DNA from 4 places in the Colwellia sp. MB3u-4 genome. Region 1 is predicted to be linked to each of the others. Evidence: predicted binding sites of a transcription regulator. Region 1 holds the regulator's gene; each other region holds the start of a gene.
What was found. The regulator LexA, encoded in region 1, represses DNA repair genes until DNA is damaged. The targets are predictions, from matches to a motif close to TACTGTATNNNNATACAGTA.
Positions count from the first base shown of each region.

Region 2: the regulator LexA is predicted to act here: its motif matches at 1,251-1,270, upstream of recA (recombinase RecA).
Region 3: the regulator LexA is predicted to act here: its motif matches at 1,120-1,139, upstream of H4J61_RS15230 (SOS response-associated peptidase family protein).
Region 4: the regulator LexA is predicted to act here: its motif matches at 1,774-1,793, upstream of H4J61_RS07290 (YebG family protein).

Region 1 covers NZ_JACGVE010000074.1:142,158-145,375, reverse strand. The annotation lists gene oxyR (DNA-binding transcriptional regulator OxyR) at 1-461, opposite strand, end outside; gene H4J61_RS06140 (hypothetical protein) at 732-1,034, opposite strand; gene lexA (transcriptional repressor LexA) at 1,318-1,932, shown strand; gene coxB (cytochrome c oxidase subunit II) at 2,519-3,218, shown strand, end outside.
Region 2 covers NZ_JACGVE010000081.1:89,504-92,721, reverse strand. The annotation lists gene mutS (DNA mismatch repair protein MutS) at 1-981, opposite strand, end outside; gene recA (recombinase RecA) at 1,324-2,394, shown strand; gene H4J61_RS12595 (XdhC family protein) at 2,710-3,218, shown strand, end outside.
Region 3 covers NZ_JACGVE010000088.1:232,369-235,586, forward strand. The annotation lists gene H4J61_RS15225 (glycosyltransferase family 2 protein) at 1-665, opposite strand, end outside; gene H4J61_RS15230 (SOS response-associated peptidase family protein) at 1,211-1,903, shown strand; gene H4J61_RS15235 (DNA-J related domain-containing protein) at 2,270-2,845, opposite strand.
Region 4 covers NZ_JACGVE010000075.1:247,787-251,004, reverse strand. The annotation lists gene dbpA (ATP-dependent RNA helicase DbpA) at 93-1,478, shown strand; gene H4J61_RS07290 (YebG family protein) at 1,892-2,296, shown strand; gene H4J61_RS07285 (M48 family metallopeptidase) at 2,491-3,218, shown strand, end outside.

The DNA of each region.
Region 1 (3,218 bases):
GCCATTTCTGGCAACCAAGGCAAAATTAAAATATCGAGTTTACCTGTTTCCAATTGTTGCAGTAAATCTTGGGTTCTATTTTCATGTAAATAGAAGTTTATTTTAGCTAGATTGCTGTTTAGTGCCGGCATAATATGCGGCAATATATATGGCGCTAACGTCGGTATTAAGCCTATATGTAAATCACCTGACAGTGGATCAAGTAGCGCTTTTGCCGCTTCTTCAAAGTTATTCGCGGCGTTAAGTACTTGCCGAGCTTGTTGTACTAACTTTTCTCCTGCGGGTGTTAGCATAACATTGCGCGGTTGGCGTTCAATTAAGGTTAGCTTAAGGCGTTGTTCTAGTTTTTGAATTTGACCACTTAGCGTTGGTTGACTAACAAAGCAAGCCTCAGCGGCATGGCCAAAATGCTTATATTCGGCAATGGCGGTTAGATATTCTAAATCACGAATTTTTATCATAGTTTAAATCTATTGATATAAGGTAGTTAATAGCTAAATTTATGTTAGCTTAAGGTACTGAGTTTAGCTAGCATATTGAAAAGCAAAGCCTGCACTGAAGCGTTAATACCCAGACTAAACCATGTTTGCAAAGGCTAAAACTTGCTAACGACGTGGTTAATTGAGGCGCTTATTGCATCACTGCATATTTAAGCCGTTGTTTAAAATGACTTAGGGTACTTTGAAATCTTGAAATCTTGAAGAGTTAAGAAGTTGAGGGAGATTGAAGCATTATAGCTTTGATCGCTCATAGGCCGGAATGTTAATAAAATTTTCATCACCTTTGGCAACCGCTTCTTTTAAGCTCGCTTTTCTATTTTGGCGAGACTCAATACTTTCACCAAATACCTGAAAGTGAGCTTGCGCGATAACATCGACAGCCTCTACATGAGATATAACGCCTAACGCTTTACCCGCATGGATAAAGCCTTCAACTCTGAATTTTTGCTTATCATCTTTTTTATGATTTTTTGCGAGGCTAAAAACTTTTAGTAATTGTGCTTGGCAACAATCTAAATATTCGTGTTTATTCATTATCTTCCATTCACCTTCTAAGGTTGATTTACCTATATACCTGCTGTTTAAGCAAGGTTAATAGTTATATTTATGGGTATTTTTAATGACCTTAATCGTGAAAGCCGCTTTACAACAATATGGATTGAGCACTTAATTTTTTGCTAACATCACTAATTGCAACTAAAGCCCAAACTAGCAAAGGCGACTGATTATTTTCTTGCGTTTATTTACAGCCTGTATACAATAACAGTAATACTGTGTAAAAATACAGGCTTGCTCTTAAGTAGCTTAAGGAACAACTATGCGCCCTTTAACACCCAGACAACAGCAGATTTTTGATCTGATCCGAGAAAAAATTTCTGATACAGGTATGCCACCAACACGTGCCGAAATTGCTACTTGTTTTGGTTTTAAGTCGGCCAATGCAGCAGAAGAACATTTAAAAGCGCTAGCGAAGAAAGGCTATATTGAAATGCTACCTGGCACATCGCGTGGTATTCGTCTTGCACAAGAGTTTATCGCTGAAGATGGTTTGCCACTTATTGGCCGTGTGGCAGCCGGTGAGCCTATTTTGGCACAAGAACATGTTGAGCAGCATTACAAAGTTGATGGCAATTTATTTCATCCTCCGGCTGATTATTTATTGCGTGTTAATGGCGAGAGCATGAAAGATATCGGCATTATGGATGGCGACTTGTTGGCCGTTCATCAAACAACCGACGTGCAAAATGGTCAAGTGATTGTTGCTCGTGTAGAAGACGATGTTACCGTTAAGCGTTTTAAACGTGAGGGCAATGTGGTTTATTTACATGCTGAAAATGAAGATTTTGCACCGATTAAGGTCGATTTAAAGTCTCAGCAATTTAATATCGAAGGCCTAGCCGTTGGTGTTATTCGCGCGGCTGATTGGATGTAGTTCACGTTTCATTTACTTCATAAATGCTAATACTTAGCTAAACTAGATTTTCCTACACTATTTTTTCCTAAATTATATTTCGCAGATTTAACTATCACTTGGTTTAATTCAAGGTGTTAAAATCTGCGTATTCCACATGCTTGATAACCATTTATCTACCTAATATGTAGCTAAATTTTTTTGGTTAGAGCTATCCTTCTGTTCGGCAATAAATACCGCTAATAGCTTGCTTTTTATACAGCAAATTTCTGTGTTGATTATTTATTATTCAGCATGAAAAACAGGCTTTGAACAAAACATGAACATTGCAGCCATCCTTTTAAAAATCTACTTATCGTCCGGTTTAGGGCTTTTACTCTATTGTATTTACTGGTTTTTATTTATCATGCTTTTGAAATTAAAAATTGACCCCTATCAAGTTTTAAGTAATTCTAGTCTGGAAAACGTACAAAAAAAACAATAGGGCGCAATTGACAACTGTTGATTAATGCGTCACTTAAATAATAATAAATGTATGCGCTAACTAGCCGGTTTTCATAATGAAAATACGTTATTTGGCCTAAATTAAAGGTGAAGGAGATGTCGTGTGAAAAGACGTAACCTAGGTTTGCTGTTGCTAGGGGGCTTGTTGTCTAGTTCAGTGTGGGCAGATATGTCGCTGAACCTAACCAAAGGTGTTACTGAGGTTAGTAGAGACGTATATGATTTACATATGCTGGTGCTGTATATCTGTACTGGTATTGGTATTGTGGTCTTTGGTGCAATGTTTTGGTCTATGGTGTTTCACCGTAAATCAAAAGGTTTCAAACCAGCAACCTTTCATGAAAGCACAAAAGTTGAAATTCTTTGGACGGCGATCCCTGTCGTTATTCTAATTGCTATGGCTTTTCCTGCCACTATTACGCTTATCGATATGGAAAATAACGATGATGCGGACTTAACCATTCAAGTAACGGGTTCTCAGTGGAAATGGCATTATAAATATTTTGATCAAGACCTTGAGTTTTATTCAGTGCTTTCTACCCCGCGTGAACAATACGAAAACCAAGATGGTACCTCAGCAGAAAAAGGTGAACATTACCTGTTAGAAGTTGATCGTCCTTTGGTTATTCCAACCAATAAAAAAGTGCGTTTTGTTATTACTTCTGATGATGTTATCCATGCTTGGTGGGTACCGGCATTTGCGGTAAAACAAGATGCTAACCCAGGCTTTATTAATGAAGCTTGGACCAAGGTAGATGAACCCGGTGTTTATCGTGGCCAATGTGCTGAGTTGTGTGGCAAAG
Region 2 (3,218 bases), on a different contig from region 1:
ATTTTGACGATTATTTAGCGTATTTAGCTCGCGCAATGGAAAGTGTAACCAACGCTTTAGTAATCTAGATCCCATGGGGGTAGCGGCTTTATCAAGAATTGCTGCTAGGGTATTTTCATCACCCCCTTGCAGGTTTTGGGTTAATTCCAAATTACGGCGAGTGGCGGCGTCAAGGATAACGGCAGTCGATGAGCTTTCACCAATAATGGCTCTAATATGGGGTAGTGCAGTACGCTGACTATCTTTAACATATTGAAATAAACAACCTGCAGCAGCGATACCTAGCGGTTTATCTTCAACGCCGAAGCCCGACAATGACTGAGTACCAAATTGTTTATTAAGTAAGGTTTTACTGGTGTCTAAATCAAACTCCCAATCGGGGCGTCGACGCAAACCTTTGCGACCAGCAATAATACTAGTGGCGACTAATGATTCGGGATATAACAATTCTGCCGGTGATAAACGTTGTAGCTCGGCTTGAACTTGCTCTTCAGTTTTAGGCTCAACCAACACAAAACGGCCACTGGTCATATCTAAATAAGCGAGGCCAAAACCTTGTAGTGTTTGATGAACAGCAACAATCAAATTGTCTTGTCGGTCGCTAAGCAGCGCTTCATCACTGACTGTGCCAGGTGTAACCACACGTACAACCTTTCGCTCTACCGGGCCTTTGCTAGTCGCTGGATCGCCAATTTGTTCACAAATAGCGACTGACTCACCTAATTTGACTAACTTAGCTAAATAGCCTTCCACCGCATGATAAGGTACGCCAGCCATTGGAATAGCATTACCGCCAGTTTTTCCACGTGCAGTTAATGAGATATCAAGCAAATCAGATGCCTTTTTAGCATCATCAAAAAAAAGTTCATAAAAATCCCCCATACGATAAAAAATTAAAATATTAGGAAATTCCGCTTTAATAGTCAGGTACTGACGCATCATAGGGGTGTGAGAGGAAAGGTCTTTTGTTATTGTTGTCATTGAACTGCCGTAACTAAAATTGATGAAGGTATTAAGGGCATAGATTATGCCATAATGCAGGCGATCAAATCTTTCTATTTTTGAGAAAAGTGCTCAGTAAGCTAATCATATAAAAGCACTGTTTAACGACTGATAACTGTATTAGTAACTTTTCAAGTTAAAAATTTATAAAGTTACTTATGTTAATAAAACCTTTATTTTTCAATGGTTAAAATCTATAGGTTATTTTATTTTTATATCTAAATAAAATAATTTAATAAAAACCTTGATACTGTACGACTATACAGTATACTTTGCATCATCAAAACGAATTAAGCACCTAAACCCCTCGTGGAGTAGTAAATGGACGATAACAAAGAAAAAGCATTATCAGCTGCCTTAAGCCAAATCGAACGTCAATTTGGTAAAGGCTCCATCATGAAGTTAGGTGACAATAACACCATGGACGTTGAAACAATTTCTACCGGTTCATTAGGGTTAGATATTGCTTTAGGTGCTGGTGGCTTACCTCTAGGTCGTGTTGTTGAGATTTATGGTCCAGAGTCAAGTGGTAAAACAACGCTGACCCTTGAAGTTATTGCTGAAGCACAACGTAATGGTAAAATTTGTGCATTTGTTGATGCTGAGCATGCACTTGACCCTGTTTATGCGGCAAAATTGGGCGTAGATATTAACGAATTGTTGGTTTCTCAACCGGATACCGGTGAGCAAGCGCTTGAAATTTGTGACATGTTAACTCGCTCAGGTGCTATTGACATTATTGTAGTCGACTCGGTGGCTGCGTTAACACCAAAAGCTGAGATTGAAGGCGATATGGGTGATTCACACATGGGCTTACAGGCTCGTATGTTATCGCAAGCCATGCGTAAATTAACCGGTAATTTGAAAAAATCAAATACCATGATTATTTTTATCAACCAAATTCGTATGAAAATTGGTGTAATGTTTGGCAGCCCAGAAACCACAACAGGTGGTAACGCCTTAAAATTTTATGCTTCTGTGCGTTTAGATATACGCCGTATTGGCGCTGTTAAAAATGGTGACGAAATTATTGGCAATGAAACACGTGTTAAAGTGGTTAAAAATAAAATAGCGCCACCTTTTAAGCAAGCTGAGTTTCAAATACTATATGGTGAAGGTATTAATAGTTTAGGCGAGTTAGTTGACCTTGGCGTTAAAAATGAAATGGTTGAAAAAGCCGGCGCTTGGTATAGTTATAAAGGCGACAAAATTGGTCAAGGTAAAGCAAACGCAGCTAAGTATTTGAAAGAAAACCCTAAAATAGCAAAAGAAATTGATACACGTTTACGTGAAGCGTTATTATCAAAAAATAAACTGCCTGAAGAGGCTGAAACAGATAAACCAGCTAAAGCAGCTAAAACAACTAAAGCCACTGAAGAAGTTGTTAAATAATTCTTAGCGAGTTTTACTTTTAATGAAAAGCCACTGTAAAGTGGCTTTTTTTTAATATAAAAAGTGGTGTATGATCAGAAAACTGCCAATCTTAGCCATCTTGTTAGTTACTCCAGCATTACTCTAATGACATGTTTTCATCTAAACATATGACTGCACAGCATATTCACCGGCATGTCAGTCGATGTTAAAAGCTAGGATTTTGACCGATACACTGAGTAAACAGATACAAATTTGACGTTTTTTAACTTTGCCTAACTTGTTATAATAAATTAAAGACCCGTGACCAGCTCTCAATAACTTTAAGGTTTACCATTGCTTAATAATCACTCTCATTATTCCCTGCTTGAACATTACTTAAATCATAGTGAAAAACTTGAGTGGGTAATTGCCACTATAGTAAATAAAGCGGGCTCAAGTTATCGCTCCCCCGGTGCTATTATGCTGGTTAATAGCGTGGGACAATCGCTTGGTTTAGTCAGTGGCGGCTGCTTAGAGGCCAATATTGTTTTACATGCGAAAAAAGTATTTGATAGCAAGCAAGCCCATTACGTTGTATACGATATGCTAGAAGAAGATGGTTATGCAGCAGAGCTAGGCGTAGGCTGCAAAGGTAAAATAGGCGTATTATTACAATATGTCACAGCTGCACATCAAGTATTATTTGCCGAGCTTTTTAAGCGCATGCAAGAGGGGCAAGCAAGCTATTTACAACAAACATTTTTAACTGATGAATCAACACCGCAGGCGTTAAATAACATCAGTTTGTTTGATAATGCTGGCCAGTTATTAATAACAACAGCTCAGGGGCAAGAAAACCTTAA
Region 3 (3,218 bases), on a different contig from region 1:
GCAAACATATCTATAATACCTACCCACAAGCGGTTCCACATATTGTATTTAGAAATACCCGCTTGACGGTCTCTGTGATCAACTTCCACGACAACAATTTTTCCATGCAAGCGATGAATAAGTGCAGGAATAAAACGGTGCATATGATCAAAATAAGGTAATAACTGGAAGGTATGTTTTGGGAAAATTTTTAAGCCACAACCCGTATCTGGAGTGCCGTCATTGAGTATGGCTGAACGGACTCGATTTGCTACACGTGACTGAAATCGTTTCCATGGGGTATCTTTCCTGTTCTTGCGATAGCCGGCAATACAAAAATGCTCACCATGGTTAAATTCAGCTGCTTTACAAAGCAATGCTGGAATATTCGCGGGATTATTTTGGCCGTCGGCATCGAGTGTAACAATTAGCTCTCCTGATGCCGCTTGAATACCATTATAAACAGCAGTGCTTTGTCCGACACTTTCAGCATGTTTTAATATGCGAAGGACAGCATAACCATTGTCCTTAAGTCGCTTAATTTCTTCATAAGTGCCATCAGTACTGCCATCATCAACATAAATTATTTCAAAGTCAGCTAAATCACCGATGGCGTTATATATTTCTTCAACTAAAGGCTGAATATTTTCAATTTCATTCTTAGCGGGGATCACGACAGAAAGCATTAGTAGTTATTTCCTTGAAAGTATCAGAATTTTAGTTAAGTTAACTTAACTAAATAGTGTAGAACATATCTTCAAAAACTTGTGATTTTAAAATTTTTCACTAACTTTTTTCACTAACTTTTATAGTAACTTGGAAGCAAAAAGTTTGTCATGGCTGAGTGAGAGTGTCTTTGTAATGTCAGCAGACAGGCCTATTCTTGTGACAACAGATTGGATGCTTGTTATATTATGGCGCTCTTTGATGATTGAACTGATTTTGATTAACATACACATAGGCCAACTCATAGAGCGAAAAAGAGCAAAAAAAAGTTGCTTAGTGTCTTTGTAAGTACGCAATATTCTCTGTTTTTAAATACCAACACTCTTTAAAATTAGTCCATTAATAATTGCTATGGTCAAGGCATGTTAAAGCTAGGTGTAGCAGGGCAAACGGAAAAATTGGTCAATAAAGCGTTATTGTTTAAGCTTGCAGTTCACCGCTAATTGGCGAGATATAGCTAAAGTTCGTTGCTAAGATAGCCTGTAATTTATGAGGAATAAAAAACATGTGCGGTCGGTTCAATATGACCTTTGATAAGGGTGTTAAAAAACTTTATACCAGCTTAAAAATTAACAAGGTAATTGATAATCCTATTGATAGCCGTTGTGTAAAAGCGGCGGATACCATTTCCATTGTCAGGAATGTAGGTGAACAACGGCGTGTGGAAAATGCTACTTGGTGGTTATTGTTAGACCAAACGGAAAATGATTTTAAACCGTCTAAATTCACTTCATTTAATACACGATATGATAAGTTAAATACCCCAAGAAGTGCAGGTTATCAAGCGTACCGTAGTTCACGATGTGTTATTGCGGTTAAAGGTTTTGGTGAAACTGAATTTGTGAATAAAAAACCTATACATTATTACGATATGGCAGCAGAGTCTGGTGGTTTAATACTTGGCGGTTTGTGTCGTGAATGGAAGCACCAAACAACAGGTGAAATAAAACTTAGCTGCTCGGTTATTACCTTGCCACCACACCCAAAGCTGATGAAAATTCACAGCAAAGCAATGCCGCTAATCCTACCGCAAGAATCACTATTAGTAGATAGGTGGCTAAATACTCAATTTAATGAGGTTGAGCAATTTGAACACTTGCTAAAACCCCATATTCCACAAAATCTTATTGCTCACCAGATTGATAAACCTATGACTTATAAAACGATCTCAGAGTCACAGCTTATTAACCATGATTGATTCGATATGGTGGCCTTAACGTTCAATCAAACCAGAGCCAGCTGTCATCATTGGGCAAAAAAACCGTTCGTTTAATACGCATTTTGATACAAATATGACACTCCAGCAGATGCAGGTAAGGAACAAACATTACCCATTATTGACGTTGATAAGCTATTGTAAACTTAGCACAAAAAGTAGACGTTTAAATATGAACAGACTAGGATTATTGGCTTTGGTAGCAAAGTAGAGCTGTGATCTATCATAGTTGGTCTTAGTCATGATGTGAAAAATGAACTTTGCGTCAGACTTGTTTAACGTTTAATGCGTCATTTTCTAACGCTTAATATGGCCCTTAACGAATTAGAGATAAATAAAAAATTGGCGTTAAATTTTATAATAACAAAACCTTAAAATTTCATAGGCTTCTCGGGTTTTGATAAAGTCATCTGCACAGCCGCCTTTATCAGGGTGATTAATGAAAACTTTTTTTTGGTAAGCCTGACGTATCTTAGACCAATCCACACCTTGATTTAGTCCTAAAGTCGTCAGAGCATCGCCAACCTTATCTACTGCCTGATATTTTTGCCAAAAACTATCAAAAAGTGATTCAACCTCTTCAACAGTGATGTTATTCAAATTAGACCAGTCCAAATAGTAGTGGGCCAGATCATTATCGCGCGTGGTCAGGGAATTTTTAACGCCAGCGCAATGTGGCATCAGACAAATTTCTAAAGGAAAAATTGTCAGTGAAAAACCCTCTGTTTGAATATCATGTTGAATTTGATACAGCGCATTCATAACAAAAAAATTCTTTTGGAAAATGGCTATCTGAGGAGCGACATCCGTTAGAATAAGCGAAAGAAAGTCTTGTTCACAAAGCTTCACCAAATCAAGCAGAGAGCAGGAACTTTTCTGCTCTCTTAAATATCTCAGTATCGAAATAATTAAAGGATTGGTCATAGTTTTAGTTCCTTTTCTATTTATTGCACACATATGACTGTCAGCTGGCACAGTACAAGCTAGCGTTTACTGGTTAGAGTCAAGAGTATCATGCTCGCTCTTAAGCAAACCATAGCAATTATGAGGATGTCAGGTCAAAATAGTACTAACTCTTAAGCTTTTCAGCTCAGCCAAAATATCCGCTGTTAGCCAATAGAAGACTATTTTATCAACATATAAAAGAGCGCTTAATATACTTTCTAATGACATGCTTTATTTAAACAATAAAAAATTTTCAACAACACTTATACACACGCCATACATTAATAAATGCTGTGATAGCTATAGATTTTGAGTTAACTTATTAAGTCTTCAAGTAAGCGTTAATATCAAG
Region 4 (3,218 bases), on a different contig from region 1:
CAGTGGTTAATAATTTAATTGTCTAAAGCTGTGTTTGCCTGAGCGAAAGCGTGTAAAATAGCGACAATTATTTTTTACCTTAGGACTTTACGTTGAGCGACAGCAAATTTTCATCACTTAGCTTGCAACCGGCACTTTTAGAAAACCTTTCATCAATGGGTTACCATGAGATGACAGAAATACAAGCGAAAAGCCTACCAGCTATTTTAGCGGGACAAGATGTTATTGCCCAAGGTAAAACCGGCTCTGGCAAAACAGCCGCATTTGGTCTTGGCCTTTTGAATAAACTACAAGTTAAAAAGTTTAGAATTCAAACCTTAGTCCTTTGCCCGACACGCGAATTAGCCGATCAAGTAGCGAAAGAAATTAGAAAGCTAGCAAGAGCTGTGCATAACATTAAAGTGCTAACGTTATGTGGTGGTACACCGTTTGGCCCGCAAGTGGGTTCATTGGAACATGGCGCACATATTATTGTTGGCACGCCAGGGCGAATCGAAGATCATTTAGGTCGTGGCACCTTGTCATTAGAGCATGTTGACACCTTAGTGTTAGATGAAGCTGACCGTATGCTTGATATGGGTTTTCAAGCGGCTTTAGATAACATTGTGGCTAAAATGCCTCAGCAAAGACAAACCTTATTGTTCAGCGCTACCTTTGCACAACAGATTCAAAAAATAGCCAATAGCTATTTGCAAACTCCGGCTGTGATAAAAGTAGAATCAAGCCATGAAAGTAGCACTATTTCACAGCATTTTTATCAGGTAGACAGTGATGAAGACCGCCTCATGGCGATTCGTTTACTGCTGTTAACTCATCAGCCTGAGTCGAGCGTCATATTTTGTAATACCAAAGTAGAAACCCAGAGTGTAGCTAATAAATTAGCGGCCTATGGTTTTGGTGTTGTCGCCTTACATGGCGATTTAGAGCAAAGAGATCGAGATCAAACCTTAGTACGTTTTTCGAATAAAAGTGCCTCAATACTGGTGGCGACTGACGTTGCCGCTCGTGGCTTAGATATTGAAGCGCTTGATGCGGTATTTAATTATCATATTGCCCACGACAGTGAAGTTCATATTCACCGTATTGGCCGCACTGGTCGTGCAGGCAGCACGGGTTATGCTTTTTCTTTATTTAATAAAAAAGACAGCTATAAAATTGGCTTGTTAGAAGATTACTTAGAGCGCAGCATTGAAGGCGAAGAATTGCCTAGTAGTGAGGCCTTAGAGCGCAGTATATTTACGCCAAAAATGACGACAATACAAATCGACGGCGGTAAAAAGCAAAAAGTGCGACCAGGCGATATCGTCGGTGCATTGACCGGTGAAAACGGCATAACCTTTGAGCAAGTAGGTAAAATCCAACTAGGCGCAAATTGGGCCTATGTCGCTGTAGATAAAATGGTGATTAAAAAAGCGTTAAATAAATTAACCCATGGTAAGTTAAAAGGCCGTACTTTTAGGGTTAAAGAATTAAAATAAGACTGTTCCCCTAGCATATCCAGGTGACTAACTAGGTACTCAGTGGCAAATTTGAGTACCTGGTTAGTCAGCAAACTATCATTTCTAAAGCATAGCTCTTACTGTCATCACTTAAGTGTCATCACTTCAAATTCACCTTGATTTTTCAATATCGGGCTTTACTCCTGTTGAGCTTGTGATAAATATTAACGCATAGTAAGGTCATAATAGTAAGGTCATATATCGAACGATAGCCATGATGAAAATAGTGCGGGTTAATAATAGCCTTTGGTAATTTAAAGTAATCAGGGTATGATGCTGTTAATATATACAGTTGTTGCTACTGTGGTGCTGGTATATGCATGTTCTTACTGCAGCATAGCAATGAGTCGAGTTTGGTAAATAGTTAAATAATAGTTAATTAAGGGATAATAATGGCAGTTGAAAGTCGATATGTCGTCATAAGAAAAGCTGTAGAGGTAGAAACATTCATGGATAAAAGAGCCGCAGATGAATACGACAAAATGCTTGATATTGCAGATGGTTTATCTGAAATTTTTGAACAAGCACCGGTCGAGCTTTCAGAAAGTATCCGTGAAGAACTGAGTGTTTATTTAGCGCAAAACCGTGAAGAGGTACTGGTTGCGTTACAGGCAAAAAAAGCTAAAGTCGTCAGTAAAAAATCCACTGGCAGCAGTCAAAAAAAGACGAAAGACACAGCAGAGTTAGCTAATGATACTGTTGAAGCTGATAGCGTTAAAGCTACAACTGAGTCAGTAAAAAAACCTAAAGCAGCTGGCGTTAAAGCGAGTAGTAAAGCTAAATCTGACGCCGCTTAGCAACGGTTTCAATACCGGTAGGCGTGAAAGTAACTTATGAATAACTTTACTCTTCTGAGCTAAAGTTTACTGAGTTATCATATGGCCATCATATGACTGTAATATGACCATAATATGACAGTATTGTTTATCGCAAGTTGACTAATAAAGACACCCACTTAACTTGATATAAGTTGATGTCTTAGGGTAGCGTTTTGGAATATCAGCTGATACGTAGTTCGCGCCGAAAGACTATTGCGTTACAAGTCAGTAACGCAAAAGTTATTGTTAGAGCGCCAAGGTTTGTTAAAACAACTTATGTTGAGCAGCTTATACAAGCTAAATTGCCGTGGTTGCAGCAAAAGGTGGCCGAGCAAAAAGAAAGTATAGTGCTGAGCCCTCATTTTACGCTGCAATTTTCTGATGAAACGCTAGGTAAGCATCCAAGCCTATATATTGATGGTTTGCCTCATAGTGTACTGATTGATTTTGGTCAGAAAAATGTTATGCACAATAAGTTAGCACAAAGTTTAACCGTAGTGCTTAACCCTCGCTATAAATCCCACGCTCTAAACTCAGCTATTGTTAGCACAAAAATAAAATCGCAAATCGAATCTTGGTTTAAAGCCTGTGTTGAAGACTACATTGAGCATAATCTTGTGATTTTTTCACAACAAATGTCGCTGCATGCCTCGTCATTTAAAGTGAGAAAATACAAAGCACGTTGGGGAAGTTGTAATAGCCGCGGCGAATTGAGTTTTAATTATTTATTGAAAATGCTGCCTACTTGGGTAATTGACTACGTTATTATTCATGAATTGTCTCATTTAGAGCACATGAATCACTCGACAAAATTTTGGCAATTAGTGGCCGAGCATTATCCAGAATATCAAAGTGCCAAGCGTTGGGTGCAACAACACCAAGCCTATCTACAGTGGTCGTA